DNA from 3 places in the Sporosarcina siberiensis genome. Region 2 is predicted to be linked to each of the others. Evidence: predicted binding sites of a transcription regulator. Region 2 holds the regulator's gene; each other region holds the start of a gene.

Region 1 (10,513 bases), on a different contig from region 2:
TGGACCGTCCGCGTTCCAGAACAACAATAATCATTTTAAAAGGTGCATTCCGATCATCGGGATACACCTTTTTTGATTTACTTATCAATAACTGATAACACTCCCCCTAAAATGAACAACCCTAGAGCAGAAGCGTCAAGAATGAGCCGATGCAAGGAAATCGGCAGTGCACTTCTGTCGAGCTCCTTGCGTAAGGCCATCGCAAGCGACAAGCGGTATTGTAAACCACTCACCATTAGAAGCCTCAAAAAACAACTCCCCCTATCTTCATTACCAAAACCGGTTTACAATACCACAGAAAGGGAATACATAAATTAATACAAATTTCAGGAAGGAAGTAGTTACCATGAAGAAGGACGATCGTTTTACGACACATAAAAAGATAGTTAATCCCAACAGTTGGACGGAAACTGCCGCTCATCTTGACCATGCCGCAGGCGAATACGAACCCCTTTCCACTTCCGACTACACAGAACCTGAAAACTCTATCGATCTCGTAAGCAACAATGAAAAAGTTCCAGAAAAATCATTAATGCCTATCGAAAATGAAAATGAAGAGGAATTTCGACAAGAAAAGTCTGCTAAAAAAAGAAACGATGAAATCGAAGACATTCGTTCCTCCTATGACGCACTCGGCCACGATCTCCCTTAAGTAAACAAGACACCATTACAATATAAAAAAATCCCGCACTCTATTCTACTAGTTGTAGAGAGTGCGGGTTTTCTGTCTTTAACTAATGTCTAAATCCGTAATTACGATTACATCATTATGATGAAGAAGTTTTGTAATAGGCCAATCAATCGAAACTTTTCCTTCGAGAAGCTTCGTAATTGCCGCACGTTTCTTTTCACCAAACGCAATCATAATGAGTTTTTTAGCATCCGTAATCGAACTAATGCCCATTGTTAAAGCCGTGTTTGGTATTTTTTCGTCATTCTCAAAGTACTGGCTGTTAACATTCAATGTAGAATCCGTTAGCTTCGCTACATGGGTTACTGATTCAAAAGCTGTGCCGGGTTCATTGAATGCAATATGTCCATTCTCCCCTACCCCTAGCAATTGAATATCCAGTGGATTCTTTTGTAGAAGGGATTCATAACGTGCACATTCATCCTCCAAATCTTCTGCCACACCATTAAGAATATGTGTTTTCTTAAACTTCTTTTTACTAAAAAGATGATCTTCCATAAAAAAGGCATAGCTATTTGGGCTCGAAGCAGGAACACCTACATATTCATCCAAGTTAAACGTTACAACATTTTGAAAGTCAAGATCTGATTCCGTCCATTTATTATAAATAGGAATCATTGTACTTCCAGTTGCAAGTCCCAATACATGAAGTTGGTTGTGCTCTAGTTCATCTTTGATAATTTCAAGTACTTTTTCAGCACCTTCATCGGCACTCTTTACTTTCAGTAACTTAATCGTATTCATCTTATCAACCGACTTTCAATAGATTTAATCTTAATTTTATTGTAGTTTCTAACATCCATAGGGTCAACTATTAGACTTAAATTTCTTACTGACCAAATAAAAACCTTAGAACTGAATTATCATTATTTTTGTCTAACCTAGCAATACTTTGTGAAGAACTTGTGAACTTATCACTAGATATGAACGACATAGGGTTTTCCCTTATTCCTTTAGTATATCTTTTGTTTATGCTTAAGGTAACAGGCATTCACAGCCACTGAAAGGAAGTGATCATATGGGGACTAAAAAACAAAACACAAATCAACCCGATAAGCATGATACATCAGTCAGCTTTAAAGGTACTTTTATAGCAGTTATGTTATTGGGTGTGTTCATCCTCATCGCATGGTTTGGTTCGTACGTATTGTTTCTATCAAGATAAATCAATTGGATTGGAGGAATAACTTTGAATTTGCATAAGTATGAAAAAATTTGGTTGACGTTAGGTTCAGCTTCACTGGTATTATTTTTATTAATTATAGGGTTTGCAGCTTTTTGGAAAGGCACACATCCACAAAGTCATATCGAGACAATCGATCCACAGAACGTTGAAGCTCATGAAGCATTTCAACCGGAAAATCTCGGTTTAACTGAAGTAGAAGATGGAAAATTCATCGTCAATATGGTTGCTTCGGCATTCATGTATGATTTCGGAAAAGACGCAGACGGCAAGCAAGTAGAACGCATTCGTGTACCAAAAGGTTCTACGGTTCTTTATCAAATCACTTCTAAAGATGTCGTTCACGGTTTTCAAGTTGCAGGAACAAACGTCAATATGATGGTTGAACCCGGACATATTAGTCGCTATGAGACTGTTATGAAAAACGTAGGAGAGTTTACGGTTGTCTGTAACGAGTATTGCGGCATCGGACATCATTTAATGTACGGAACAGTGGAGGTGTATGAAGAATGACGTCAAAATTATTTTCATTTTCTAAAAAAGAATCTAGACTCTATATGTCCTTTATGTATGTCACATTTATCTCACTGTTCATTGGTGGTTTAATGGGACTGTTGCAGACGTTCGTACGATCTGGTAAATATACTTTGCCATTCGGAATCGATTATTACACAATTCTTACCGTTCACGGAGTTATTCTTGGTTTAGTTCTAACTACATTCTTTATTATCGGATTCCAATTTTCTCTTTTAGGAAAAACAGTTGGTATTTCGGATAAACAAATTATGGTTGGTTGGATTTCATTCTGGGTAATGCTCATTGGTACAGTTATGGCATCTATTACGATACTTGTTGGCCAGGCTTCTGTACTTTACACATTTTACGCCCCACTTCGGGCACATCCGGCATTCTATATCGGACTTGCACTTGTAATTGTAGGAAGCTGGATTGCGGCATTTGTAAACTTCCGTCAGCTGTATGTATGGAAGAAAGCTCATAAAGGTGAAAAATCACCACTTCTTGCATTCATGGTAACGATCAATATGATTATGTGGGTCATTGCATCTCTTGGAGTTGCAGTATCTGTACTTGTTCTATTCATCCCATGGTCACTTGGTTATGCAGAAACAATTAACGTGCTACTGAGTCGTACATTGTTCTGGTATTTCGGTCACCCACTTGTTTATTTCTGGTTGCTCCCTGCCTATATGGCTTGGTATGCAATTATCCCGAAATTTGTTGGCGGGAAAATATTCAGTGATTCATTGGCACGACTTGCTTTCATCTTATTACTCATGTTCTCTATTCCTGTTGGGTTCCATCACCAACTTACAGAGCCAGGAATTGATCCCACTTGGAAATTCATTCAAGTTGTTCTTACATTCATGGTTGTAATACCGTCTCTAATGACCGCTTTCTCGATTTTCGGCTCATTCGAAGCAGCAGGTCGTAGAAAAGGCTTTACAAGCTTGTTCGGTTGGATTAAGAACCTTCCTTGGAAAGATGTACGATTCCTTGCACCGTTTATAGGAATGGTTGCATTCATCCCAGGCGGTGCAGGTGGAATCATTAACGCATCTCACCAAATGAACGCACTTGTTCATAACACAATTTGGATCACAGGTCACTTCCATTTAACTGCAGCAACGACAGTTATTCTAACGTTCTTTGGAATAACGTATTGGCTTGTGCCACATCTTACAAGTCGACGTTTAACTCCTAAGTTGAATAAACTTGGACTTATTCAAACATGGATTTGGACAATTGGTATGGTTATTATGTCCGGTTCAATGCATATTCAAGGTCTCCTGGGTGGGCCCCGTCGTTCTAGTTTCTCAGAATACGCTGGCGGCGAACAAGTTGCTACTTGGATTAATTACCAAATTGCTCAGGCAGTCGGAGGAACGATCCTCTTTGTAGGGATTATTCTAATGGTTTACATCTTCATACAGCTGTCATTTTTCGCACCAAAGGGTGTAGAGGAATATCCTATTGCTGAAGAAGAGCCAGATGCAGAAAAAACACCTAAATTCCTTGAGAATTGGTATTTATGGATAGGGATTACGATTGCGCTTATATTATTCGCATATACAATTCCAATGATTGATATTATGAAACACTCACCACCAGGTTCCCCGCCATTTGATTGGCCGATTGGTAAATAAATGAATTAGAACTGCTCTGTGTTAGGACATTCTTTGTCTAACTGCAGAGTAGTTTTTTTGTTTACATCGAATAACTGTCGAAATTTTCATTTCACTGTATAATGAAAATAGTATATAATACATATCATTTGCTGGGAGCTGTACCTTTAATGTCACTTCAGAAAAACGCTGTAATCGGACTTATGTTATTCGCACTTTTCCTCGGTGCAGGGAATATTATCTTCCCACCACTGCTTGGTCAAATGGCAGGGGAAAACCTTTTTCCTGCTATGGCTGGATTTTTAATTACAGGGGTCGGCTTACCACTTCTTGCTGTAATTTCTATTGCTAATGCGGGCGGCGGATTGCAAACAATCGCAAGCAGAGTCCATCCCCTGTTCGGTATTATTTTCACTCTCATCCTTTATATAACAATCGGACCCTTTTTCGGTATTCCGAGAACCGCGACCGTTTCATATGAAATTGCTGTTATTCCATTTCTTACGGAAAACCTATTGGACGCCAAATGGATATTGGCTGTTTTCACGCTATTCTTTTTCATTATAACCATAGTTCTTGCTTTGAATCCTGCAAAACTTGTCGACCGAATCGGTAAAATCCTAACACCTATACTCTTTAGTGTTATTGCAGCTTTAGCTTTAAAGAGTATTTTTACGCCGATGGGTACGATCGGTCCAGCAATAGGCGACTACGAAACACAACCATTTTTCCGGAGTTTTATAGAAGGATATTTAACGATGGATGTTCTAGCAGCACTTGTTTTTGCTATCGTCATCATTAATATACTTCGTGATGAAGGGATTACAAAAAAAGGCCCAGTGTTGAAGGCCATGACTATCGCCGGACTTATTGCTGCTGTAGGTCTATCCATTGTCTATATCTCACTTGGCTATATCGGAGCTACGAGTTTAGATGTAATTGGATTACAAAGTAATGGGGGTGCCGTACTCGCTCTCGCTTCGAAGGTATTGTACGGATCTTCAGGAACAGCAATACTGGCAGTTACGATTATATTTGCTTGTCTCACAACATCCATCGGACTTGTCTCAGCGTGCGCACAATATTTTAACGAAGTCTTCCCGAAGCACTCTTATAAGACATATGTGTTTATTATAGCGGGCTTTAGTGCACTCATTTCAAACGTTGGATTAGCCAAACTTATTACAATTTCGCTCCCCGTTCTTATGATGATTTATCCGCTCGCAATCGTTTTGATGCTTCTTTCGTTTATCGACAAATTATTCGATCGAAAACCGATTGTGTATTCATTAGCACTCCTTGCAACGGCGGTCGTAAGCATTTTTGACAGCCTTTCAAATGCAGACATTCATTTTGCAACAGTCGATTCACTATTTTCCTATCTCCCTTTTTATGAGCAGCGAATAGGATGGATTGTTCCAGCTATTGTTGGGGGAATCATTGGTTTTGTACTCACCTTTTTTACTAAAAAAAGAAACTAATGCTATAATGAATACTAATTCATTATTTAGGGGGAAAGCTTTATGACACTGAACTTTGACGAAATGGAAATGACTGCAATTTGGAATGAAATCAATTCAAAATTGAACGAAGAACCCGGTCCTATCGAAGAAATCCATACATCTTATTCTTTTGACCTGTCAGGTGATGACGGTGGATTATTCGGATTAAGGATTGCAGACGGGAAAGCTGAAACACTTATCGGCGATCCTGGTGAAGTTGATTGTGCTCTTTCAATGAGCGTAAAAGATTTTAAAAAATTATTAGCCGGAAACTTAAATTCCACTGCTTCTTATATGCTTGGGAAACTTAAAGTAAAAGGTAATCTCGGACATGCACTTAAACTCGAAAGTTTATTGAAGAAATATACGTTTTAAATTAAATTAGACCGCCAATTCGAATATGAATTGGCGGTTTTTAAATTAAACTTATTCACTGTATATATACAACCGAAGAACAATTTCCAAGTACATTGAAGTAGGAACGAATTAGATTTGTTTCAATAAATTCGCCATTTCTATTGCAGCACTTCCAGCATCCCACCCTTTATTACCAGCCTTCGTACCTGCACGTTCAATTGCTTGTTCGATTGTATCTGTAGTCAATACGCCGAAAATCACTGGGATACCTTCTGACATATTTATTGCGGAAACGCCTTTTGCAACTTCGCTGCAAACATAGTCAAAATGCGGTGTTGCACCACGGATTACTGTACCAAGTGTAATGACTGCATCATATTTTTTAGATGAGGCCATTTTCTTAGCTACAAGTGGGATTTCGTATGCACCCGGTACCCAAGCGATGTCTACATTATTATTATCTACACCGTGGCGACGTAGCGCATCCTCAGCACCACTTAATAATTTCCCTGTAATAAATTCATTAAATCTAGAAACTACAATTCCTATTTTCAAATCCGTTCCTACTAAATGTCCTTCATACACGTTACCCATCTAAATTCCCCCTCAACTATGCAATAAATGCCCAAGCTTATTTTTCTTCGTTTCCATATAACTCTTATTCTCAACTTTCACCGGCATTTCAATTCGAATTCGTTCGGTTATTTCAAGTCCATATCCCGCAAGTCCAGCTACTTTTCGCGGATTGTTTGTCAGAAGATGGATTGATGTTAAACCTAAATCTTGTAAAATTTGCGCGCCGATTCCGTATTCTCTTAAATCGTCTGGAAATCCTAATTTCTCATTCGCTTCAACGGTGTCGTATCCTTCTTGTTGCAATTTGTATGCTTTCATTTTATTAACAAGGCCAATGCCTCGCCCTTCCTGACGCATATACAATAGGACCCCTTTACCCGCTTCTTCAATTTGCGCAAGTGCTGCTTGAAGCTGTGGACCGCAATCACATCGATGTGAACCGAATACATCCCCCGTTAAACATTCTGAATGCACTCGAACAAGAATATTCTCTGAAGACTCAATATCTCCTTTTACTAAAGCAATATGTTCCCGTCCAGTAAGCTTTTCAGTATAGGTAACTGCATTGAATCGCCCGAAATCTGTTGGAAGATCTACTTCAACAACACGTTCAACAAGAATTTCATTTTTCCTGCGATACTCAATTAAGTCTTGAATTGTCAAAATGACTAAGTCCAAACGGTTCGCGATTTCTGTTAATTCCGGACCTCTCGCCATCGTGCCATCGGCGTTCATAATCTCGCATATGACTCCGACAGGTTCAGCACCGGACAATATAGCCAGGTCGACTGCTGCCTCTGTATGGCCAGCCCGCTTCAGAACGCCACCAGATTTCGCGATTAACGGAAAAATGTGACCCGGCCTTCTAAAATCAGAAGGACTGACATTTTCCTCGAGCATTTTCAACACCGTTTCCGAACGTTCAAATGCTGAAATTCCCGTATGGCATTCCGCATGATCAATACTAATCGTGAATGCCGTACCGTGAACATCACTATTGTTTTCAGTCATAAGCCCAAGCCCCAATAGTCTTGATTTCTCCTCATCTATCGGTACACAAATAAGTCCTCGTCCTTCAATTGCCATAAAATTGATCATTTCAGGAGTTGCGTATTTACCAAGTGCAATGAAATCTCCCTCGTTTTCACGATTCTCATCATCCACAACGATAATGGCCTTCCCTTTCTTCAATTCTTCAATTGCTTTTTCTACTGACGCATACATCTACTTCGTCTCCTTAGTCGAGAAATCCACTTTCGACAAGCTTATCCATTGATAAACTGCCAGATGAACTCCCTTTATCGGGTTCCATTAGTCGTTCAATATATTTTGCAAGCATATCGCATTCAACATTCACTTGGTCTCCAATACGTTTTCGACCGATTATAGAATCATCCTGCGTAACCGGGATTAGCGATATAGTGAAACTTTTATCCGTCACACCAAAGACCGTTAGAGAAGTTCCATCTACAGTAACCGAGCCTTTCATAATAAAGTACTTTAGAAAATTCGAAGCAATTCCAATTTCCATATAGATTGCATTTTCTTTTTTCCCGACTGAAACAATTTCTCCGATACAGTCCACATGTCCACTCACAAAGTGGCCACCGAAACGGCCATTCGCACGCATTGCACGCTCCAAATTGACACGACTTCCCGTTCGAAGCGATTGCATTGTTGTTGCTTTCACAGTTTCAGGCATGACGTCAACCGTAAAATGGTTCCTTGAATAATCCGAAACAGTTAAACAAACACCATTTACTGCGATACTATCGCCTTTTTCAACATTCTCAAGAACTTTATCACAACGCAACAATATTCTAAGCGAGTTTGAACCTTGCTGAATCGTTGTCACTGTTCCAATTTCTTCTACAATTCCAGTGAACAAGATCAATCATTCCTCCTATCAATTGCGCCTCGGCGTAATTGCGTCCAGATTTTTTCGAGTTGGCTCGAAAAGCTCACCTAAAAATCTGTGACATCCGCCGGAGGCTTTAACTTAATTCAGCCTCGGTTTGACTTCCGGCTGAATTAAGTTAAAAAGCGCGCATGCAAACGGATATCTTCACCGATTTGGCGCACATCTATAAAGTTTAGGGATTCACTTTCTGACATGAAGTTGCGATCTTTATTTATAAATAGAAGCTTGCCATTACCAATCAGTTTTGGAGCCATGTACAAATAAAGTTCATTTGCAAGACCCGCGTCAATAAAACTCGAATGAATTTGACTGCCGCCTTCTACAAACAACGTCATAATTCCCTTTTTTGCAAGACGACCTAAAACTTCCTCCAAAAAATTCACTTCATTAGAAATCGACTCAACAGTTACGAGTGGAAAATCTAAAAAAGCCGTTTCCGCATTATCGGAATCGTGTGTAAAAATAATGGTTTCTACAGCACCATCAGTGATGACATTTGCTGTTTTTGGCGTCCTTAGATGCCGGTCTAAAATAATACGTTTTGGGTTCTTTCCACCATGGGGCAAACGGGTGGTGAGGAAAGGATTATCATGAAGTACGGTTTGTACGCCGACCAAAATTGCGTCATGGATATGGCGGAGGTGATGGACATCGGTTCTTGCAGCTTCCGAAGTAATCCATTTGCTGTCCCCAGTTCGCGTTGAAAGCCGACCGTCTAGTGTTGCGGCTGCTTTCAAGGTGACGTATGGTTTCCCGTAGTGAATAAAATGAAAAAATGCTCGATTTAACTGCTCTGCCTCGGCTTGTAAAATACCGGTAATCACTTCAATACCGGCAGCTTTAAGAAGCTTGATTCCTTTTCCATTTACAGCAGGAAACGGATCAATAGACGCAACGAAAACACGGCGAATGCCACTCGAAATTATAATATCTGTACACGGCGGTGTTTTCCCGCTATGGGCACATGGTTCGAGTGTCACATAGAGATCTGCACCTACAGATTTCGAGCCTGCCATCATTAGTGCATGAACTTCAGCATGAGGTGACCCGGCTTTTAAATGGGCACCCGTTCCAATGATTTCGTTATCTCTCACACAAACTGCTCCGACTAGTGGATTCGGCGACGTTTGTCCTTCAGCACTGCGTGCCAGTTCAAGAGCAAGTTTCATATAAATTTTAGGTTCCATAACGATTCCCCCTTTCAGGTAGAGGGCAGAGCCTACGAACATAGCATGAATAACCAAACAACTTCTCCCATCCAGACTTTAACTGTCGGTGCTAGATTTACACTAGCTCCACCGTCTTCCAAAAAGGAAGGCCGGGTCACGGACTAACGAGCCATTGCTCGATCACCGTCGGTAAGGAATTTCACCTTGCCCCGAAGAGTTTGTTTATACATACCGATTTAAAGTTACCACATTACTTGGAACATATCAAAAATCATTTTACGAACCGACGAAATACTTCATAAAAGAAATTATTTTTTGAATATTGTAACGATGCTCTTAAAATGCTACTATATACATAGAATCATTTGTTGAAGAAAGGGGAAAATAGATGAATAAGCTTATTATTTCATTCGCTTTAACAATTTCTTTGACAGCATTTCTCATAGTTGGACCTGCAAAGGCAAACACTGAGTTTCACACTGTCCAATTAGGCGATACGCTGTGGAAAATTGCTACAAAGTATAATGTAACGGTGGATGAATTAAAGAATGCGAATGCCCTCGTTTCCGATACCATTCGTTTGGATCAGAAACTGAATATTTCTATGCAAACATCTACTACGCCGAAAGTTCAAATTCCAGTAAAAAGTTCTATTACGGCTTTTCAAGCAGGGAAAAAGGTGACACTACCCGCTCCTGAAAAAGTATTTTCTAAGCCAGTAGCAAATATTTTCACTACACCGACAAAGCCTCTTTCCGGATCATCTCAGGACACTTTCGACAAGGTTATTGAGTTGTCTCATGCCCTATTAGATACACCTTACAAATGGGCTGGTGTGACTGCAGACGGTTTTGATTGCAGCGGTTTCATCTATTATGTTTATAAAGAAGCGGGACTTGACGTTAAGCGATTCGATACGATTGCATTGCATGCTAATTCTATCAATGTCGAAGAACCCGTACCTGGTGAT
Region 2 (10,513 bases):
AATGATCGGGTCCTCCTGGTTTCGGGCAAACATCGCAGTCCTTCTTTATCTCTGGGGAGTTAGCGATATAAATACCACTATGAACATCTATGCACATATGACAAAAAACATGAAAGAAAAGGTCTTTCATCAGTTTAGTAAACTGATGAAAGACCTTCTTTAAAATATGTCATATGCATTTTTTTATATAATGAAGTGGTCAGAAAGTGGTCATACTTTGTATTTCAAACAACGAACCTCTTATACATCAAGGGTTCAAGGTTCTTCTTACATCATGCCACCCATTCCACCCATATCCGGCATTCCGCCGCCGCCCATAGGGTTATCCTGTGGCTTGTTCGCTACAACTGCTTCTGTAGTCAAGAACATAGCTGCAACAGATGCTGCGTTTTGAAGTGCATAGCGTGTTACTTTCGTTGGGTCAACGATACCAGCATCCATCATATTTACCCAAGTTCCTTCTGCTGCGTCGAAACCAATACCAACTTCTTCGCGCTTCAGACGGTCTACAACGATAGATCCTTCAAGACCTGCGTTGTTTGCAATTTGACGAACTGGCTCTTCAAGTGCACGAAGAACAATTTTAACACCAGTTGCAACGTCACCTTCAGTTGTTTCCAGAAGTTCAGCAACCTTATTGTATACGTTTACTAGTGCAGTTCCACCACCAGAAACGATACCTTCTTCAACTGCAGCACGTGTTGAGTTAAGTGCATCTTCAATACGAAGTTTACGCTCTTTCAATTCCGTTTCTGTAGCTGCTCCAACTTTAATAACTGCAACGCCACCTGCAAGTTTCGCAAGACGCTCTTGTAATTTCTCTTTATCGAATTCAGAAGAAGACTCTTCAAGCTGCGTACGAATCTGATTTACACGTCCCGCAATTTTGTCTTTATCTCCAGCACCTTCAACAATTGTAGTGTTATCTTTCGTTACAACTACTTTCGCTGCACGGCCAAGCTGAGAAATATCCGTAGTCTTAAGATCAAGTCCTAAGTCCTCTGTAATCACTTCTCCGCCTGTAAGTGTTGCAATGTCTTCAAGCATTGCTTTACGACGATCACCGAAGCCAGGTGCCTTAACAGCAACTGCGTTGAATGTACCACGAAGCTTGTTTACAACAAGTGTTGCAAGAGCTTCCCCTTCAACGTCTTCAGCAATCATTAAGAGTGGCTTACCTTGTTGAACAACTTGCTCAAGCATTGGAAGGATATCCTGAATGCTTGTGATCTTTTTATCTGTAATTAAAATATACGGATTTTCAAGAACAGCTTCCATTTTGTCTGTATCTGTCGCCATATAAGCAGATGCATATCCACGATCGAATTGCATTCCTTCTACAACGTCAAGTTCAGTTGTGAACCCTTTTGACTCTTCAAGTGTAATTACACCGTCATTGCCAACGCGCTCCATTGCTTCTGCTATAAGTGCTCCAACTTCTTCGTCTCCAGAGGAAATTGCTGCAACTTGTGCAATCGATTCTTTTCCTTCGATTTCTTTAGATATTTCGCCCAAACCTGCAACCGCAACTGCAACTGCTTTTTCAATTCCTTTACGAATTCCAACTGGGTTGGCACCTGCAGTAACGTTCTTCAAGCCTTCTTGGATCATTGCTTGTGCAAGAACTGTAGCAGTTGTCGTTCCATCTCCTGCAATGTCATTCGTTTTTGAAGCAACTTCTGCAACTAGTTTTGCACCCATGTTTTCAAATGCATCTTCTAGTTCAATTTCACGTGCAATCGTTACACCATCATTAGTAATAAGTGGTGAACCGAATGATTTTTCAAGAACAACGTTACGTCCTTTTGGTCCAAGCGTTACTTTAACAGCATCCGCAAGTACGTTTACCCCACGAAGCATTGCTCCGCGTGCATCTTCATTAAATTTAATATCTTTAGCCATTTATAAATTCCCTCCTGATTTTAAAATAAGTTATCATTTAATCGTTTACTTCGATATTAACCAATAACAGCTAAAACGTCAGTTTCACGTAGGATTAAATATTCATTACCTTCATATTTAACTTCAGTTCCGGAATATTTAGCGAAAATAATACGATCGCCTTCTTTAACTTCTAGTTCAACGCGTTGTCCGTTATCTAAAACACGCCCGGATCCTGCTGCGATTACTTTTCCTTCTTGTGGCTTTTCTTGTGCAGAGTCTGGTAATACGATACCGCTTGATGTTTTCTCTACAGCTTCGATTAGTTCAATTACAATACGGTCACCTAATGGTTTCAACAATTGAAACAACCTCCTCAAGATAATATATACATTTTTAGCACTCATCTGACTGGAGTGCTAACACATTCTTATCATAAAGAATATTCTCTTACATTGCAAGTAAAATACTCTCACACTCTTCTCTTTGCATATCTACTTAAAAACAGATAAAATTACGTCAGTGTGATACGAAAGGATGGAAACTTTGAAAAACTGGAAAACGTATACATACCTTATAATTACGTACCTCCTAATGCATGTAGGAAGTATCTTTCTGAGCAAATACCTATTCGAAAGTTTTCCTTGGGATGCAAGTTTCACCAAAACCGATAAAATTTATAGAGCAAGTGCATGGGCATTATTTAGTACAAATGCTGTTGCCGCGATTGTTTTCTTTTTCATCATTTATCCAAAGAAAAAATTCTTTCAAGTATTTAAAGGTAAAAAGGTTTCTGTAGGCAAAGCAATTATTTGGGGATTCTTCGGATTTCTATTGGCACTTGCTGGACAGATTATTGCAGGGAGTATTGAAAGTGCGTTTGGGGTTAAACCCGGATCCGAAAACACAGCACTTCTTGCCGATATCGCCAAAGTATCACCAATCATCATTTTCTCGATTGTCCTATTTGCACCACTTCTTGAAGAGATTATTTTCAGAAGGGTTCTATTCGGTGGACTTTATCAGAAAACGAACTTCATTGTTGCTGCTGTACTAAGTGCTCTCGTATTCGCTGCAGTACATGGTGAACTTCAGCACATACTTATATATTCGGCACCCGCACTCGTTTTCTCCTTTATTTATTACAAAACAAAAAGATTACTTGCACCCATTACGGCACATCTCCTCATGAATGGATTCGTTACAATTCTTCAGTTGTACCAAGAGAGGCTTCTTAAATGGGCAGAACTGAAAACAGCATTTAGTTTCTTTATCAATTAAAAAAAGATCTTCCTTCCGGTAAAATTCTCCGGTGGGAAGATCTTTTAATTTTCTTCTGATTGTTGTTTTTGTTCTTGTTCCTCAATTTGACGCTGTTGTTCTGATTTTAAGAATTTACGATAGCCAAAGCGTGATATAAAAATACTTACTTCATACAAGAGGAACAATGGAACTGTAACGAATAAATGAGAAACGATATCCGGCGGTGTAATGAAAGCCGCAATTACAAAAAGGACAAAATATGCGTATTTGCGAATTTTGACGAGTGTTGTCGGATTTACTATTCCGAGCCTTGTCAAAAACAGCATTACAACCGGCAATTGAAACACAATACCAAACGGAATCATGATTTGAAATAAAAACGTGAAATAATCATTAATACCAATGGTCATTGTAATGCCGAGTTCCCCAGATAAATTCATCATAAATTTCATGACATACGGCAATAAGACAAAATATGAAAATGCTATGCCGGCAACAAAAAGTAGAAATGTAAACGGAATATAATTCCTCGTCGCACGTCGCTCAATTTCATGTAATCCCGGTGAAACAAATGACCATAATTGGTACATAATCACCGGTGAAATGAAAACAATAGATATAAATATGATTACTTTCAAATAAATCATAATCGGATCGAGGATCGCGAAGGAATGCAACGGGTTGTCCCCAACTTGACCAATTACCGTCTGTTGAATTTCGTTGGTATATTGAAGTTGTAAAAACTTAATGACCGGTTTTGCAAGAAAGAAACTTCCGGTGACAGCAACAGCAAAGAAAACGACAATAACCATCAGCCGTTTTCTAATTTCATCTATATGTTCGACTACAGTTAAATTTTTCTCTTCCATTGGGGCAGACATCCTTACTGACATCCTTACTTCAGTTCTTTTGGTTCTTCTATCTTCTTAATATCATCATCTTCAACAAGACCTTTTGTTGCGTTTTTAAATTCTCGCAGTGAAGAACCGAATGCCTTCCCGATTTCAGGGAGCTTCTTCGGACCGAAGACAAGCAATGCGATAATACCGATAATTATCCAACTAACTGGACCTGGCATCTCGGACACCTCCTTAATTCTCGAAGAACTTAATTTCATTCTTCTTAGTACTTTCTATTTTACATGAAAAAAGCTCATATTGCTACAAACAGGGCGTTACATATGTGAATCTTTTACGTCGTTTTTAATGAAATAAATCAGTGTTTGCAACTCTACAGACAAATCAATTGTGTGTACGCGGACATTTTCAGGTGCTGCAAGACGTACAGGAGTGAAATTTAAAATGCCTTTAATTCCTGTTTTGACAACCTTATCTGTGACTTCCTGAGCTACTTGTGCCGGAACTGTAAGTAAAACGAGTTCAATATTAAACTCAAGCATTTTTTCCTTTAACATACTCGGTGGAAAAACAGGAATTCCACTAATGATATGCCCTTCAACAGGCGCCTTGGGATCGAATGCAAGAACAATTCGGGTGTTATGATTTTTATGAAAGTTATACTTTAGGAATGCGTTGCCTAAACTACCTACACCAACAAGCGCTACATCTGTTACCTCATCCTGATCAAGTGTTTGCCTGAAAAAATTGACTAAGTATTGAACATCATATCCATAGCCTTTTCTCCCAAGTGCACCAAAATGTGAAAAGTCTCTTCTAATCGTTGCTGCATCTATTTTCATCAATTCACTTAACTCACTTGAAGAAACTCTTTTTTTCCCTGCATTTGTAAGATTTTGTAGAAATCTATAATAGAGAGGCAATCGTTTTGAAGTCGCTTGTGGAATCTTTACTTTTTCCTCAATCATCCTAATCCTCCTGGCTGTGCTTTAAGGCCTTCATCGTACAGTAAAAACTAGACATTGTAAAGGTCTGTCATTGCGTACAACACACCATTCTATTACACTAATAATAAGAGGTGTTCAATGTGATTGTATTACAAGTAAATGGACTAACAAAATCATTTTCAGGAACAGATATATTAAGTAATGTACAACTAGAAGTTCAACATCGTGACCGTGTTGCGCTCGTTGGACGTAATGGCGCTGGGAAGTCTACACTTTTAAAAATAATTGCTGGTGAAATGACAGCAGATTCAGGCGATCTTATTATTCCAAAAGATGTCCGTATTGGTTACCTCGAACAGCATTCTGGTATTGATTCCACATTAACAATTTGGGAAGAAATGATGACTGTTTTTGAGCACTTGCATGATATGGAAAAAAGACTTCGTTTATTAGAAGTCCAAATGGCCGATCCAGCAATTTATGAATCACCAGAAGAATTTGAACGTGTTACAAAAGAATACGACACCCTGCAAACTGATTTTAAAGACAGTGGTGGTTATCAGTATGAATCGGATACCCGCTCCATCCTACACGGAATGCGGTTCTATCCGAGTGATTACGACAAAGAAGTAAACCTTCTATCCGGAGGACAAAAAACGAGGCTAGCACTCGCTAAAATGCTTCTGAGCAAACCTGACTTATTAATTCTCGATGAACCGACAAACCATCTGGACATAGAAACACTTGGTTGGTTGGAAAAATATTTAGTTGGTTATGAAGGGGCACTCCTTGTTGTTTCTCATGATAGATATTTTCTCGACCAAATTGTAACACTTGTTTATGAGGTGTCTAGAAGGAAAGTTACAAAATATACAGGGAACTACAGTAACTATCTGAATGAAAAAGCGAAAAACTATGAACGCGATCAAAAGCTTTATGAAAGAGAAACAACTGAACGTGCTCGACTCGAAGAATTTGTCCAGAAAAACATTGCACGTGCCTCCACATCCAAAATGGCTCAAAGCCGACGTAAAATAATTGAACGCACCGACTGGATGGAATCTCCAGATGGTGAAGAAAAGTCAGCGAAATTTACGTTCTCAATTGATCGGCCGAGTGGTAACGATGTGCTGGCATTCGATGATTTGGCAATTGGGTACGATGGGGTTCCCGTATCGGAAGGACTCGATATGCGTGTTTATAAAGGGGATCGCATTGCGATTATTGGCCCCAACGGTGTTGGGAAATCGACACTACTCAAAACAATCATAAAAAAACACGATACACTGGCCGGGACGATTCGCTACGGTACAAATGTACAATTCGGGTATTATGACCAGGAACAAGCTACTCTTATCGGTACAAGCAGCGTCTTACAAGAGTTATGGAACGACTGGCCTATGATGAATGAAAAAGATGTGCGGGGTATATTGGGACGATTCCTATTTACTGGAGATGACGTAAGTAAACCCGTCACCTCATTATCTGGTGGAGAAAAAGCTCGGTTATCGCTTGCAAAACTAATGCTAAAAAAATCCAATACACTTTTACTGGATGAACCTACAAACCATCTGGATTTAGATAGTAAAGAAGTACTCGAGAATGCATTAGACGGTTTTCCCGGAACAATTATTTTCGTCTCCCACGATCGCTATTTCATCAATCGAATTGCAACAAAAGTAATCGATATCAATTCAACAGAAGCTGTCGAATACTTAGGAGATTACGATTACTATCTAGAAAAAAAGCTTGAAAAAGCCGAACTTCTTGCCGAAAGTCTTTCTGCAGCAACAATCAATACAACAGGAAATGAAAAAGTAGTAGTCGATGATGACAAAGAAAAGAAACGCCAAGAACGCAGACTTTCAAGAGCCATCGCCGAACTCGAAACTGAAATTGCAGTACTTGATGAAAAGATTGTAGAACTTCAAGCAGAACTTGAAAATAAAGCACATTCAGATGATCATATTAAGTTAATGGAAATTCAAGCATTCATTGATGCAGCTCAAAATGATCACGACTTAAAAGCGGAGGAATGGCTTACATTACAAGATGAACTCGAAAGCCTATAATTTAAATAAAAAAAGCCCCATTCAAAATCTAACATTTTGAATGGGGCTTTCCTATTTGTAGTTTACTAAAAGAGCTAACATTTGTTTCAAGTCAAAAATAATTTGCCCACACAGTTACTAACAGCTACAGAGCTTTTAAATCAACTATAAACAGACTTATGCACACTATCCACAAAAAATCATTTAGTTATACACAAAGTTATCCTTCTATCACCATTAATAAATCAACAACTCTGTAAGTTGCCCACATCTTATGCACAAATTGTGCATAAGTACGGATGTTCCCTCTTGACAAACAACTTATCTGCAAGCTTTCCACAGGCAGTAAAATAAAAAATGCGGAGACTGTTAGTAAAAGACAGTCTCCACATCTTTATAGTCATTTATTCCAAGACATAAGTTCCATACCTGGTTTTCCATTCATCGCGAGCGTTCCTCGAACTCCTGCATCGAACATGGACGTTCCAGCTGCAGCAATCATTGCTGCATTGTCTGTGCATAAAGAAATGGGTGGAACTTTAAAAGGGATGTCCAACTTTTTAAATTCTTTTTCAAGAGAATTTCTTAATCCATTGTTCGCCGCTACTCCACCGGCTGCTATAACTTGCTTCACTCCAAATTCTTTTGCTGCTCTTACAGACTTAGTTGTCAAAACATCTATAATGCTCGATTGAAATCCTGATGCAACATGTTCTGGATTCACAGTCTCACCACGTTGCTCAAGATTATGCTTATAATTAATGACCGATGATTTCAGTCCACTAAAACTGAAATCGTACGAATCTTTTTCAAGCCAAGCCCTTGGGAACTCAATTTCACCATCACTTGCAGCAGCCAACTTATCAATACCTGGACCACCTGGATAAGGCAGACCAAGTACTCGGGCTACTTTGTCGTAGGCCTCTCCAGCTGCATCATCACGGGTCTCCCCAATCAGATTAAACGAACCATGCTCATCCATCAGTATAAGCTCTGTATGGCCTCCTGAAACGATGAGTGCTAATAAAGGAAACTCCATCTTTTGCATTAATTGGTTGGCATAAATATGGCCAGCAATATGATGGACACCAATAATGGGTAAGCCGTTGGCAAATGCAAAAGCCTTTGCGGCATTAATGCCTATCAAAAGTGCACCCACTAATCCTGGTCCTTCAGTAACCGCAACTGCATCAAGATCTGAGGGTTGTAATCCCGCTTCTGTAAGAGCTTCATCTATTACAATCGTAATTTGCTCCACATGGTGTCTAGAAGCAACTTCAGGAACTACACCGCCAAATCTTTTTTGACTCGTAATTTGGGATGCAACAATATTGGAGATAATTTCCGTTCCATTTTTAACAATCGAGGCTGCAGTTTCATCACAACTTGTTTCTATTCCTAAAATATAAGTATCTTTTTTCATATTAGCTCCACCCACATGACGAGCGCATCTTCATGGTCGTCAGAATAATAGTTTTTTCGTATCCCACCATCTTGAAATCCAAGCTTTCTATATAAATTTTGTGCCGTACTGTTGGTCAAACGCACTTCCAACGTCATTGTACGAACAGCCAATTCTTTACAAAAGTCCATGCACTCTCGCATAAGTCCTTCACCAATTCCATTACCCCGCATATGTTCACGCACCGCAACATTTGTAATGTGGCATTCATCTAGAACGATCCACATTCCCATATGTCCGATAACCTCATTATCTACTTCGGCTACAACATAATAAGCATACTCATTCCCATTCATTTCATGTTCAAATATTTCCGTTGTCCAAGGAGTAGGAAAAGCTTCTTCCTCAATACCAACAACTGCTGGTATATCCTCAGCTACCATTTCTCTATAAAGAATATTTTCAATCATGGCTTTGACCCTTTCCCTGTTCTTTCAACCAATTTGCTTCTGCTTCAGGTATACGACGGTATTCTGGAACAAAACTATGCACATCTTCCGACTCACTTACTTGTTCTGCGATGTGAATGAGTGATGAAGCGCGTGGTAAATTCATATAAAACGGAGCAATAACAGCTCTGTCTCCAAATGTTTCAACTAAAAATTCTTCGTGCATTGCTGTATCTTTCCCCACAAATAAAATAGGTTCATTAAATTCAATAAGAAGACTCTTTAAATATTCGATACTATAATGACCATCCTCTATAATTGTTTCTAATTCACCATCTGCATATTTATAAACTCCAGAATACACATTATTTCTACGTGCATCTACAATCGGGCAGATGAAACCATTGAAAAAGACTCCGTTAGCAGCCAGTACTTTTAAGCTTGAAACCCCAAATACCGGTTTTTTAAGTGTCCAAGCAAGTGTTTTTGCGATGGTTACTCCAATTCGAACGCCAGTATAAGATCCTGGACCTTCAGAAACAGCAATTGCATCAATTTCAGAAGGCGTAATTCCCACCTTACTAAACACTTCTTCAATTGCAGGCATCGCACGGAGCGAGTGATTGTTAGTCATTGAAGTATTTTCCTCAGATAACAGAACACCATCCTTAACGATAGCTACAGACAGCGGTGTATTCGAAGTATCTATACCAAGCCAAATCATAAGAAAACCCCCTCACAAATTGTTTCATATCTTGTACCAATCGGATTAAACGTAATGATCCTACCCGTCTCACTTGAATGTTCAATTCGTATTTCCAATCGCTCTTCCGGCAACTCATCCTTTATTAAATGAGCCCACTCGATAACTGATATTGCGTCGCCATAAAAAAGCTCGTCCCAACCAAGATCCTCTTCACTATCCGCCAGACGATATACATCCAGATGATTCAATGGATAGGTTCCCATGTATTGCTTTACAATCGTATATGTCGGACTATTTACAGTCCGTTTAACACCAAGCCCTTTTGCAAGTGCTTGTGTAAATGTCGTTTTACCTGCACCTAGATTTCCTTCAAGAGTAATAACATCTGGTGGAGTCAGCAAAGCCGCAAGTTTAGTTGCAATTGCCTGTGTTTCTTCCAGTGAAAAAACTTCAAATTTCTTTTCCATTTTAATTTCCCTTCCGTAGAGGAGTTCATTAACCAACTTCTCTCTATTCTGCTATATTTCCATATCGAAATCCAGAATTATAATCGCAATTCGTTAATAAAACCTTTTTATGTAGAACAGCCCAAGAGTTTTGTTGTGCATCCATGGTTTTAATGATGTCTTTTCAATTCGCAAGTATGTACCCGCAATCTCGAGGGATGTCCTCTCAATTCACGAGTATGTACCCGCAATCTCGAGTGATGTCCTCTCAATTCACAAGTATGTACCCGCAATCGAGTGATGTCCTCTCAATTCCAGAGTATGTACCCTCAATCTCGGGTGATGTCCTCTCAATTTCAGAGTATGTACCCGCAATCGAGTGATGTCCTCTCAATTTCAGAGTATGTACCCTCTATCTCGGGTGATGTCCTCTCAATTCACAAGTATGTACCCGCAATCAACTGATGTCCTCTCCATTTCAGAGTATGTACCCTCTATCTCGAGCTAACTC
Region 3 (10,513 bases), on a different contig from region 2:
TCCACGAAGAAATTCGTGAGATGGGCGCATGGCTTACCGAGCATCAAATGAAAATCACGACAATCTATTTCGGTGGAGGAACACCAACGAGTATTACTGCTGAAGAGATGGATGCATTGTATAAAACAATGTACTCTTCATTCCCTGGAATGGAAAATGTCCGTGAAATTACAGTTGAAGCAGGACGTCCAGATACAATCACCCCAGAAAAGATTGATGTGTTGAAAAAGCATAATATCGACAGAATCAGTGTGAATCCCCAGTCCTATACAGATGAAACCTTGAAAGCAATTGGGCGCCACCATTCTGTCCAGGAAACGGTTGATAAGTTTTGGTTATCGCGCAATATGGGTATGAAAAACATTAATATGGATTTAATTATCGGATTACCGAATGAAGGAATGGAAGAATTTCAGCATTCTCTTGCAGAAACCGAAAAAATGCAACCGGAGTCGCTGACAATTCACACTTTATCCTTCAAACGTGCATCTCAAATGTCACAGAACAGAGATAAATATAAAGTAGCGGACCGGGAAACAGTCGAACAGATGATGAAGCTTGGAGAAGAGTGGAACAAGTCCAATGGGTATGAACCGTATTACTTATATCGCCAGAAGAACATTTTAGGAAATTTAGAGAATGTCGGTTATGCGAAACCTGGTGAAGAGAGTATCTACAATATTGTCATTATGGAAGAAGTACAGACAATCATTGGCGTTGGTTGCGGGGCGTCGAGCAAGTTTATTGATCCGACAACAGGAAAAATTACACAGTTCTACAATCCGAAAGATCCAGCGGCTTATATCCTCAGTTATGAAGAATCAATTGAAAAAAAGCTCGCACATTTAAACGCGATTTTTCCGCAAGCTGTAACAAATTAAAGGGTTTATACAATAGATATCGAATTAGTTAGAGTGAATGGCAATTCATTTTTGAAAGGATGTCTAAACATGTATAAAACAATCGAATTAAAAAAAGAGGGACGTCTTGCGCGTCTAACGTTAAATAGACCGGAATCTATGAACGCGATGGATGATGTCATGATGAAAGAACTTGGAGATGCTTTTGAAGAATTGAAGAGTGATGAAACAGTACAAGTGGTGCTTGTTAATGGAGCAGGACGCGCATTCTCTGCAGGTGGGGATGTTAAAAAGATGGCCGATCCAAATAACCCACTTGATATTGAAAAGGTCATGGTTGACGTATCACGTATTGCAAAAGGGTTATATTCATTGCCGCAAGTTACGATTGCTGCTGTTCACGGCGCGGCGGCGGGTCTTGGGTACAGTCTTGCTTTAGGCTGTGATTATATCGTTGCAGAGGAAAATAGTAAGCTTGCAATGAACTTTATTGGCATCGGGCTAGTACCAGACGGTGGGGGTCATTTCTTCCTAAAAGAACGTGTCGGAATACCACAAGCGAAACAACTCATATGGTCCGGTAAAGTGATGAATGGCAGTGAGGCTCTCGAAAAAGGTCTGATTGATGAAGTAGTTCCAGATGGTCAAGCAGCGGCGTTCGGAGATGCTTTAGCCACAAAATTGCTAGCATCGCCAATCGCTTCAATGATTGCAACGAAAAATATATTGCATGAACAAAAGTTTGCTGAACTTGAAAGTATATTAGAAATGGAAAGCATCGCACAAGTGGCGATGAGAAAAACAGATGATCATCTTGAGGGAATTCAGGCGTTCGTAGGAAAAAGGAAGCCTGTATTTAAAGGGAAGTAAAAAAGCACGAGTCACTTACTCAGTTTGTGAGAAGTGACTCGTGTTTTATTATCCATATGGGTTGGGGCTATTTATTGATATTTCCCAGCTGTTTCCCGCCATGAGAAATATCCCTTTTCCACGGCACGAATTAGTAGTTCGGCGGATGCAATATTTGTTGCCAGTGGAATCCCGTAAACATCACATAGTCTGAGTAATGCAGTCACGTCAGGTTCATGTGGTTGTGCGGTTAACGGGTCACGGAAAAAGAGAATCAAATCTAATTTTCCTGTAGCAATCATGGCTCCTATTTGCTGGTCGCCACCAAGTGGACCTGACATCAATCGAGTAATCGAAAGACTGGTTTCTTCCATAATACGTTTACCTGTCGTTCCTGTTGCAAATAAAGTATGTTTGGAAAAAATATGTTCGTAAGCAATTGAGAAATTCACCATTTCATTTTTCTTCTGATCGTGGGCGATTAAAGCTATATCCATAAGTACACCTCCGGTAAAATAAAATGAGAATCAAGTTTTAATGGATTAAAAAGTGCAACTAAGCGGTCTTATAATCGCATAGTTGCACTTTTTAAAAATTAAGTATGAAATAGTAATAGTTTTCCTTTTGGTGAAGCGAGTCTATGTGTTTTTTCTAGTAAATTCTTTTCTTCAAGAATCGCCTGGCCTTTTTCTTTCGCCTCTTCATCTGTAGAAGCTTCTAGCGTTTCGTCCATTATTAATTCACCTTTAGGTTCAAATGCCGTTAATTTATAAAATTTCACAAATATCATCCTTCCAATATTGTTTCTTTCAGTATACTACAAATAATTGAAAAGTGAAATTTGTGAAAGTTGGTTTACAAGGGCTGAATAAAGTGGAAAATGCTAACATTATAGTTCCCTTCGATAGTTGTCCGACACTTCAAATGATATATCTGCAAATACGTATCTCAAACCTGGTGAAAATAGGAGGCAAATCGCCTTAGGAACATTAATCAGCATTTGCTTTATATATACTACTATCTGTATTGGCATACCAATATGCAGCCGCAACGAAAATGACTCCACCAATAATATTTCCAATTGTAACGGGAATTATGTTCGCAACAAGTCCTGTAAAGGAAATCGTCTCAGGATGTGGAATCATTAATGAGATTGATAACAAACTCATATTTGCAACACTATGCTCAAATCCAGAAGTGATAAAGGCAAATAGACACCAGAAAATCATGATCAGTTTTGCTGTTTCTTCTTTTAGCTTAAAAGCACACCAAACAGCAAGACAAACGAGGATATTACATAAAATTCCACGCATTAATAATTCGACAAATGATGTATTCATTTTTGCACTAGCCGCTGTTAGTATGTAATCAGCAGTTTCACCAGTAGCTAATCCTGAATAGAAAAATAGGGCTGCAACGAGAATCGATCCAGCAAAGTTCCCTACAAAGCTGAATATCCAGACTTGCATGGTTTCAAACCATGTTGTTTTCTTCGTCAAAGTACCCAATGTCATTATCAAATGATTACCTGTGAAAAGGTCTGATCCAGCCATTATTACCAAACTTAATGCAATCCCGAAAGCCATTCCCATAATAATTTTAGTGCCTGCAAAGTCTGAAGGACCGAGTAAACCACCAATGGTAAAGATAAGGATAATACCTAAACCAAGATAGAATCCAGCCATCATTGCTAATACCAGATACCTACTCTTACTTGTATGTAATATATTTACTTTTGTAACAGCTGTAGTAGCTAATATGTCAATAGTCGCTTTCATTGTATGCCCCTTTAGTTAACGTACTGTGTATTTACTTAGCAAAAATGCAAACTTAATCACTTCGTAGGCTCCTATACTATTGTACTGTACTTTGCGGTTCCATTCATAACCATTTTAGAAACGAATGATTTAGTTGGTATATCCATCAGGTAAGAAAATAATTAAGTTTACATTCTTATCTACTGTTACTCGTGAAATTGTTTTAAATAGAAGATTTCATGAAGTAATTCCCATATTTAATATGTTTTTTTTACTTTTATCTTAATAGGGAGGCCGTAGTTTTATTAAATTAAAGAACATAAATTTGAAACTTCTGTAAACGTGATTCGTATAGTTTAGATGTAGCTAGTCGAAAGGGGAAATACAATGAGTTTACAAATTGAAAATGTGACAAAGCGTTTCGGTGATTTTACTGCCGTAGATAATTTAACATTGTCCGTAAATGAAGGCACGATGTATGGGTTTTTAGGGGCAAATGGTGCGGGTAAGACAACGACGTTTAGAATGATTCTTGGTTTGTTAAATGCAAATGAAGGAAGAATTACGTGGAATAATAAGTCCATCACGTATGCAACAAGTCCAGAAATTGGTTATTTACCGGAGGAGCGAGGGCTTTATCCGAAAATGAAAGTAGAAGAGCAACTTATTTTTCTTGGACAATTGCGTGGAATGAAAAAGCCAGACGCCAAGTTGGCCATCAAGCAATGGCTTGAGCGAATGGAAATCCCACAATATGCTACCAAAAAGGTTGAGGAATTATCCAAAGGAAATCAACAAAAGATCCAAGTCATTGCTTCACTCATGCATAATCCGAAACTATTGATTTTAGATGAACCCTTTTCAGGATTAGACCCTGTAAACGTAGAAATGTTAAAAAGTGCTATTATTGACTTTAGAAATAATGGTGCGACTATTGTTTTTTCAAGCCATCGTATGGATCATGTGGAAGAGTTATGTGAGCAGTTGAGTATTATTGATCATGGAAAACAAGTTGTAAGTGGATCGTTACGAGAAGTGAAACGCTCTTTTGGCAATCAAAACGTTCGCATTAATTCAGATAATGATTTATCTCATCTAGATTTAATATCTGGTGTAACTTCTGTTCGGAAATCAATGGAAGGTGCTCTTTACCAAGTCGAATCTGAGAGTGTTGCAGAACAACTGCTAGCAGCTGCACTGAAATCCGGACCGATACGACACTTTGCAATAGAAGAACCTTCACTTCAAGATATTTTCATTGAAAAGGTGGGAAAAGAGCATGCGTGAATTTTTCATTATTTTCAAACAGGCATTTCTAACAAAAGCTAAAACGAAGTCCTTCATTATTACGACAGCACTAATGATTGCGGCAGTCTTTTTATTTGCGAATATATCTAAAATTTTTGATACAGTTCAAAGTATTACAGGCAGCGATAAGGATTCAGCTGAAGTTCTGTATGTCGTTGATTCAAGTGGTGATTTGGGAGAATCACTAGTAACTCAGTTAAGTGCAAACGAATCCGATATCACGGTAAAGATAACCGATAAGTCGGAGCAAGTACTTACTAATGAAGTAAGAGATGGTGAAATCGAGTCGTTTGTTATTTTGGGGCTAGATTCTACGAGTAGAATTACCGCGGCGTATTCATCTATGAGTGCATTGGATTTCCAACTTCCAATGATGATTGAAGATGCCCTTCAAACGATTCAAACAGAAATAAATGCGAATGAATTATCTTTAACTACTGAACAAGTTCAAACATTATTTACACCAATTAGTTTTGAGCAAAAGTCTGTTTCTCCATCGGCAAAAACGGAGGAAGAACTAGGTCAGGCAAGAGGGCTTGTTTATGTGCTGATGTTCTTGATTTATTTCTCAGTCATTATTTATTCAATAATGATCGCAACAGAAATTGCAGCTGAAAAATCCTCACGAGTAATGGAAATTCTGATTTCAAGTGTTTCTCCGGCAAAGCATATGTTTGCGAAAATACTTGGGGTTGGATCACTCGGACTCGTCCAAATGGTATTATTCGGTCTAGCAGGATTTATAGCATTGAAAACATCATCTTCAGACATGGTAGACGGATTCTTTTCGGTCTTTGGTTTTTCGAATATGAATGTAGTGACAGTTGTTTATGCAGTAATCTTCTTCTTATTGGGGTATTTCCTATATGCAACACTTGCAGCTCTACTCGGTTCACTGGTGAGTAGAACGGAAGATGTACAACAAATGATTATGCCGCTGAACCTTTTAATTGTCGCAGCATTTATGATTGCAGCTACAGGTCTCGGTAATCCAGAAATGCTGTACCTGAAATACGCATCATTCATTCCCTTTTTCGCACCTTTGGTAATGTTTTTACGTGTGGGGATGCTTGAGCTTCCATTATGGGAACCGCTACTGTCTATTGGAATAATGCTTGTTACAATTTTCATCCTTGGTTGGTTTGGCGCACGCGTTTACCGTGGGGGTGTTCTTATGTATGGTCCCTCTAAATCATTAAAAGATTTGCGTAAAGCAATCCAACTCGGAAAAGAATAATAGATAGATTTGTAAGGACTCCGATATAGTTCGCGGAGTTTTTTTCTTTGTGGTAAAATTAGAACAAGTATTCGATGAATGAAGGAGGGGTAACTTTGTCTACAATTCGTTTTATTCATGCGGCTGATTTACATTTAGACAGTCCTTTTAAGGGAATGAAGGGTCTACCACATAAAAGATTAAAAGAGTTACGTGAAAGTACATTCAAAGCTTTCAACAATTTTATAGAGCATATACTTCATGCAAAACCTGATTTCGTACTTATTGTAGGCGATATATACGACGGGGAAGATCGAAGCCTACGTGCACAGATGAAGTTCCAAGAAGGTATGAAGAAATTGAATGTTGCGGGCATTCAAGTATATCTATCGTACGGCAATCATGATCATCTTGGTGGACGGTGGACACGATTTGAGCTGCCTCCAAACGTTCATGTATTTTCCGGGGATGTTGAAACGATACAAACTGCTTTCAACGGAAATGCTGTACACATTACTGGTTTTAGCTACTCAGAACGTCATATCCGAAATCGTATGGTTCAGCAATATCCTGCCGCTAGTAATTCGGCGGATTTTAATATTGGTATGCTCCATGGAAGTATAGAAGGAAATGAAACACATGCAGTTTATGCTCCTTTTACTAAAAACGATTTGCTTTCAAAAAACTATGATTATTGGGCTCTTGGTCATATCCATGTAAGGCAGAACTTGCATGAAGATCCACCGATTGTGTATTCGGGGAATTTACAAGGCCGTCATCGCAATGAACAAGGGATAAAAGGGTTTTATGAAGTTGAATTATCGAAATCCAGTGCAGAACTTAAATTCATCCCAGCATCGGCATTAGTCTTTGATACATTACTCATTTCTTGTAAGGGGATTTGTCATGCAAATGAATGGATTGAGCGCTGTGTAGAGGGAATTGATGCTTTTAAAGCGCAGTATGGATCAGGTATTGTTGAACTCGTAATGGTTGAAATAGATAGAGAAGCATCTGATTTATTTGATCAGTCTCCAGATGATGAATGGCTGGATGTACTTCGTGAAGTGGTTGAAGATGATGCGTTATTTGTTTGGATTCACAGTCTTTCTTTTACGGAGGATTCAAGTTTATCTTCTATAACTGATGGTCTATCAAAGTCTGTACTCGAGCAGATAAACAACTGGACTGAGGATGAATGGAAGATTATTTTGAAAGATGTCTACCAACATGCCCGGGGTGTGAGGTATCTAGATGTTCTAAAAGAGCATGAAATCCGTACAATAAAAAAGGGTGTTGCTCGTATCATGGCCACTGAAACATCAGAAAAATAATGAACTATTTTTGAACCTAGAAAGGGGTGGTCTTTTGATAATCGAGAAACTGAGTATTTATGGATTCGGAAAACATGAAGATTTGACCATCGAACTAGGTCCAGGTATTAATGTTTTATATGGATTGAATGAAGCGGGTAAGACGACGATTCAACAATTTATTTTACATGTATTATTTGGGTTTCCTCAACGGAACAGCACGCTTCTCAGGTATGAACCGAAATCAGGTGGTAAATACGGTGGACAAATTCAACTAATTGATGAGGTTTATGGAACATGTGTAGTTGAAAGAATCCGCGGAAAGTCTGCTGGGGAAGTGACTGTTCATTTTCAAGATGGAACAACAGGTAATGAAGAACAATTGAAAGTTCTATTAAGACATTACGACAGGGGGTCTTTTGAATCGATTTTTTCATTCTCACTTTTACAGCTTCAAGGATTTGAAAAAATGAATCAAGATGAGTTAAGTAGAACTCTTCTAGCTTCTGGAACTACTGGTGTTGATTCATTATTGTTGCTTGAAAAAAAGATGGAGAAAACGATGAACGACTTATTTAAAAAGTCAGGAAAAGTCCCAGAGATGAATGTTAAAATAGCAGAACTACGTGAACTCGAATTGGATATTAAAGTGGAACAAGAGAAGGTGGAGGAATATACACCTGCAATAAATCGTATTAATTACATAGATGCGGAGCTCTTAAAGCTTCATGAGACGAAAAGGAAAATAGATGAAACCATTCGGAATTTAAAAATTCTTCGTCAAGCACTACCGTTGTATATTAAAAAAGAGTTGTTGGAAAATGAGCTCAAAAAACTAGGAATGATCGATTTTCCAACAGATGGAATTCGGCGTTTTGAATCACTTTCGGAAAGATTAAAAGAAATAACTGCAAAAAAACAAAGAATTGAAGATGAAATCAAAGAGTTGGAAAAACGAAAACCGTTGGAAATTGATGCTGATCGACGTACTGAAATGGAATTGCTTTTAGCACAGGAATCTGAGTGGCATTACTTTCGGACAACAAGCAAAACCGCAGAAGATGAAATTCGAAGATTAGAAGGTATGAAACATCGCATTTTCGATCGATTAGGGATGAAAGACAAAGAACTGGAAATACAACTTTCTAATGCAGATGTATCGATTCGGAAAGAAGAAGAAATGCATGACCTTATTACCGAGTTATCAAATTGCAAAAACCAAATAACTTTTGCAGAACAAAGACAACATCAAATAGAGAAAGATATAGAAGAAAATCAAACAGAGTTGGTGTTGATTGAAAATGAAGGTGCCCCTTCTCTTGATGAAATTGAGCGAGTGAATAATTGGGGGAGAATTCAAGAAAAACTTGCAGAAGCAAAGGCTTATGTTTTATTAGGCGGAAAAACGACTTCTAACAATACGCATAGAACACCTCTGTTTCTAGTACTAGTGGCTGTAATCTTGTTCATTTTCACTTTTATTCAAAAAGAATTAACTTTAGGAATTGTTGGTTTAATAATTTTCGGGTTTGCTGTGTATTTATTTTTGAAAAGTCGATCCGTGACCAAAAAAGATCCATTGTTGGATGAAATGACGGAATTCATTCGAAGCCATAGTGGTAAAGAAGAAGAAATGGAACAGTTAAAACAGCGTATTCAAGTTTTCAATCAAAAAAGAGAAGTTTTGAAAAACAGCTTGACAAAATCGGTGGAAAAGCTTCAAGTAGTGGAAACAGAACTTGAAATGTTACAAATCGAGGAAGATCGAATTGAATCTTCACTTATACAATTTCTTGGAATATATGGTTTCGATGGGCTTCCTTCCCCGGGAATCGTGCCTGAATTGTTCAGAATGATTCGTGAGTGGCAGGAAATTATGAGAGATCTGTTGGTGATTAGACAAGAGAAAAGCGATGTAGATTTGAAAATAGGTGAACGAATTAAGGAAATAGAATCTGTTTTAAGAAAAATGGTGCCACCAGAAGCAATTTATGAGATGCTTAGGAGGGAATCGATTCAACTCAATGAGGAAATTGAAACTTCCACATTTATAAGTTCGAATGTAGATCGTCTAATCCCTTTGTTAACAGAGACAACCTTACTTGTAGACTCTACAAAAGAGAGCTTGAACTTGTTGTTAAGAGAAGCAGGAGCGGAAAACGAAGAGGATCTCTATCTTATATATGATAATTATTTGCAAATAAAACGATTAAAAGATCAGCTGACAGATACAAAAGCTCAATTATCCGCGAATAATCTGTTAGAGTTAAATAAAGGTATGACTGAAGAAGAATTACGGAATAAAGGAAATTCAGCTGAATTAGAACTGTTATCGATTAACGAGCAAATAAATGAACTTATTAATGAAAAAGCAGAACTTGTTCATAAAACAAAACAGCTTCTTACAGATGAAACCTACAGTCAAAAGCTGCAATTATTTGAAATGAAGAAAGCGGAATTTGGTGAACTTGCAATAAAATGGTCACAAAACAAAGCGATATCTGAAGCGATAAAAAGAACGATGAGTGAATTGAAAGAGAAAAAGTTACCTGAAGTGTTGAAAAGCGCAGCTGAGCTGTTTTGTAATTTGACTGATGAAAATTACAGCTCGCTTGTTGTTACGAATGAGGGATATTTTGAAGCGGTACAGTCAAATGGCATTCACTATCCAGTTGTTGAATTGAGTCAGGCAACAAAAGAACAAGCCTATATATCTTTACGACTCGCACTTGCAGCATCATTAAAGGGTTCAGCGCCCTTCCCGATTATTATGGATGATCCGTTCGTTCATTTTGATGGAAAACGCTTATCCAATATAATTGAAACGGTAAGTAAATTAGGTCAACAACGTCAATTCATTTATTTCACTTGTCATAAGGATATGAAAGAGAAATGGCAAGATGCGAATGTTTTAGATATTTCAAGATTAGGAAGAGAACAGGAGGAGTTCATACGATGAAAAAGTTACTTGATTATAAAGTTGGCGAAACAGTTGACTTAAACTTACTCATTAAGCAGTCCATTAAAGGTGTTACAACTACAGGAAAATCATTTATGACACTCATTTTACAAGACAAGAGCGGCGACATTGAAGCCAAACTTTGGGATACAACAGAGGAGCATGAGAAGACATATGCGACATCCACTATTGTAAAAGTGGGTGGTGATGTCCATGATTATCGCGGTAAAAATCAGTTGCGTATTAAAAGT

The links. Region 2 encodes Rex, which represses fermentation and respiration genes when NADH is low (regulators of the CRP and FNR family bind a similar motif). Its sites were predicted from a motif close to TTGTGAAATATTTCACAA; they were not measured.
Region 1: a site for Rex is predicted at 1,584-1,601, ahead of ACFSFY_RS01910 (cytochrome c oxidase subunit 2A). Genes of this name have one in related genera too.
Region 3: a site for Rex is predicted at 3,704-3,721, ahead of ACFSFY_RS02725 (formate/nitrite transporter family protein). Genes of this name have one in related genera too.

What each region holds. Positions count from the first base shown of each region.
Region 1 is NZ_JBHUGI010000004.1:102,816-113,328, reverse strand. It holds gene ACFSFY_RS01930 (accessory Sec system S-layer assembly protein) at 1-30, shown strand, start outside; gene ACFSFY_RS01925 (hypothetical protein) at 78-248, opposite strand; gene ACFSFY_RS01920 (hypothetical protein) at 347-652, shown strand; gene ACFSFY_RS01915 (glucosamine-6-phosphate deaminase) at 731-1,435, opposite strand; gene ACFSFY_RS01910 (cytochrome c oxidase subunit 2A) at 1,710-1,856, shown strand; gene ACFSFY_RS01905 (cytochrome c oxidase subunit II) at 1,881-2,387, shown strand; gene ACFSFY_RS01900 (b(o/a)3-type cytochrome-c oxidase subunit 1) at 2,384-4,039, shown strand; gene brnQ (branched-chain amino acid transport system II carrier protein) at 4,189-5,499, shown strand; gene ACFSFY_RS01890 (SCP2 sterol-binding domain-containing protein) at 5,542-5,895, shown strand; gene ribH (6,7-dimethyl-8-ribityllumazine synthase) at 6,007-6,471, opposite strand; gene ACFSFY_RS01880 (bifunctional 3,4-dihydroxy-2-butanone-4-phosphate synthase/GTP cyclohydrolase II) at 6,484-7,677, opposite strand; gene ribE (riboflavin synthase) at 7,691-8,341, opposite strand; gene ribD (bifunctional diaminohydroxyphosphoribosylaminopyrimidine deaminase/5-amino-6-(5-phosphoribosylamino)uracil reductase RibD) at 8,485-9,561, opposite strand; FMN riboswitch at 9,617-9,764, opposite strand; gene ACFSFY_RS01865 (C40 family peptidase) at 9,932-10,513, shown strand, end outside.
Region 2 is NZ_JBHUGI010000035.1:131,705-142,217, forward strand. It holds gene ACFSFY_RS16300 (hypothetical protein) at 1-33, opposite strand, end outside; gene groL (chaperonin GroEL) at 268-1,902, opposite strand; gene groES (co-chaperone GroES) at 1,959-2,243, opposite strand; gene ACFSFY_RS16315 (CPBP family intramembrane glutamic endopeptidase) at 2,428-3,162, shown strand; gene tatC (twin-arginine translocase subunit TatC) at 3,207-4,013, opposite strand; gene ACFSFY_RS16325 (twin-arginine translocase TatA/TatE family subunit) at 4,040-4,222, opposite strand; gene ACFSFY_RS16330 (redox-sensing transcriptional repressor Rex) at 4,319-4,969, opposite strand; gene ACFSFY_RS16335 (ABC-F family ATP-binding cassette domain-containing protein) at 5,089-7,020, shown strand; gene tsaD (tRNA (adenosine(37)-N6)-threonylcarbamoyltransferase complex transferase subunit TsaD) at 7,400-8,422, opposite strand; gene rimI (ribosomal protein S18-alanine N-acetyltransferase) at 8,419-8,871, opposite strand; gene tsaB (tRNA (adenosine(37)-N6)-threonylcarbamoyltransferase complex dimerization subunit type 1 TsaB) at 8,864-9,574, opposite strand; gene tsaE (tRNA (adenosine(37)-N6)-threonylcarbamoyltransferase complex ATPase subunit type 1 TsaE) at 9,571-10,023, opposite strand.
Region 3 is NZ_JBHUGI010000005.1:56,380-66,892, reverse strand. It holds gene ACFSFY_RS02745 (coproporphyrinogen III oxidase) at 1-881, shown strand, start outside; gene ACFSFY_RS02740 (enoyl-CoA hydratase) at 951-1,730, shown strand; gene mgsA (methylglyoxal synthase) at 1,802-2,206, opposite strand; gene ACFSFY_RS02730 (YhzD family protein) at 2,305-2,499, opposite strand; gene ACFSFY_RS02725 (formate/nitrite transporter family protein) at 2,699-3,487, opposite strand; gene ACFSFY_RS02720 (ABC transporter ATP-binding protein) at 3,854-4,753, shown strand; gene ACFSFY_RS02715 (ABC transporter permease) at 4,746-6,011, shown strand; gene ACFSFY_RS02710 (metallophosphoesterase family protein) at 6,107-7,324, shown strand; gene ACFSFY_RS02705 (ATP-binding protein) at 7,359-10,262, shown strand; gene yhaM (3'-5' exoribonuclease YhaM) at 10,259-10,513, shown strand, end outside.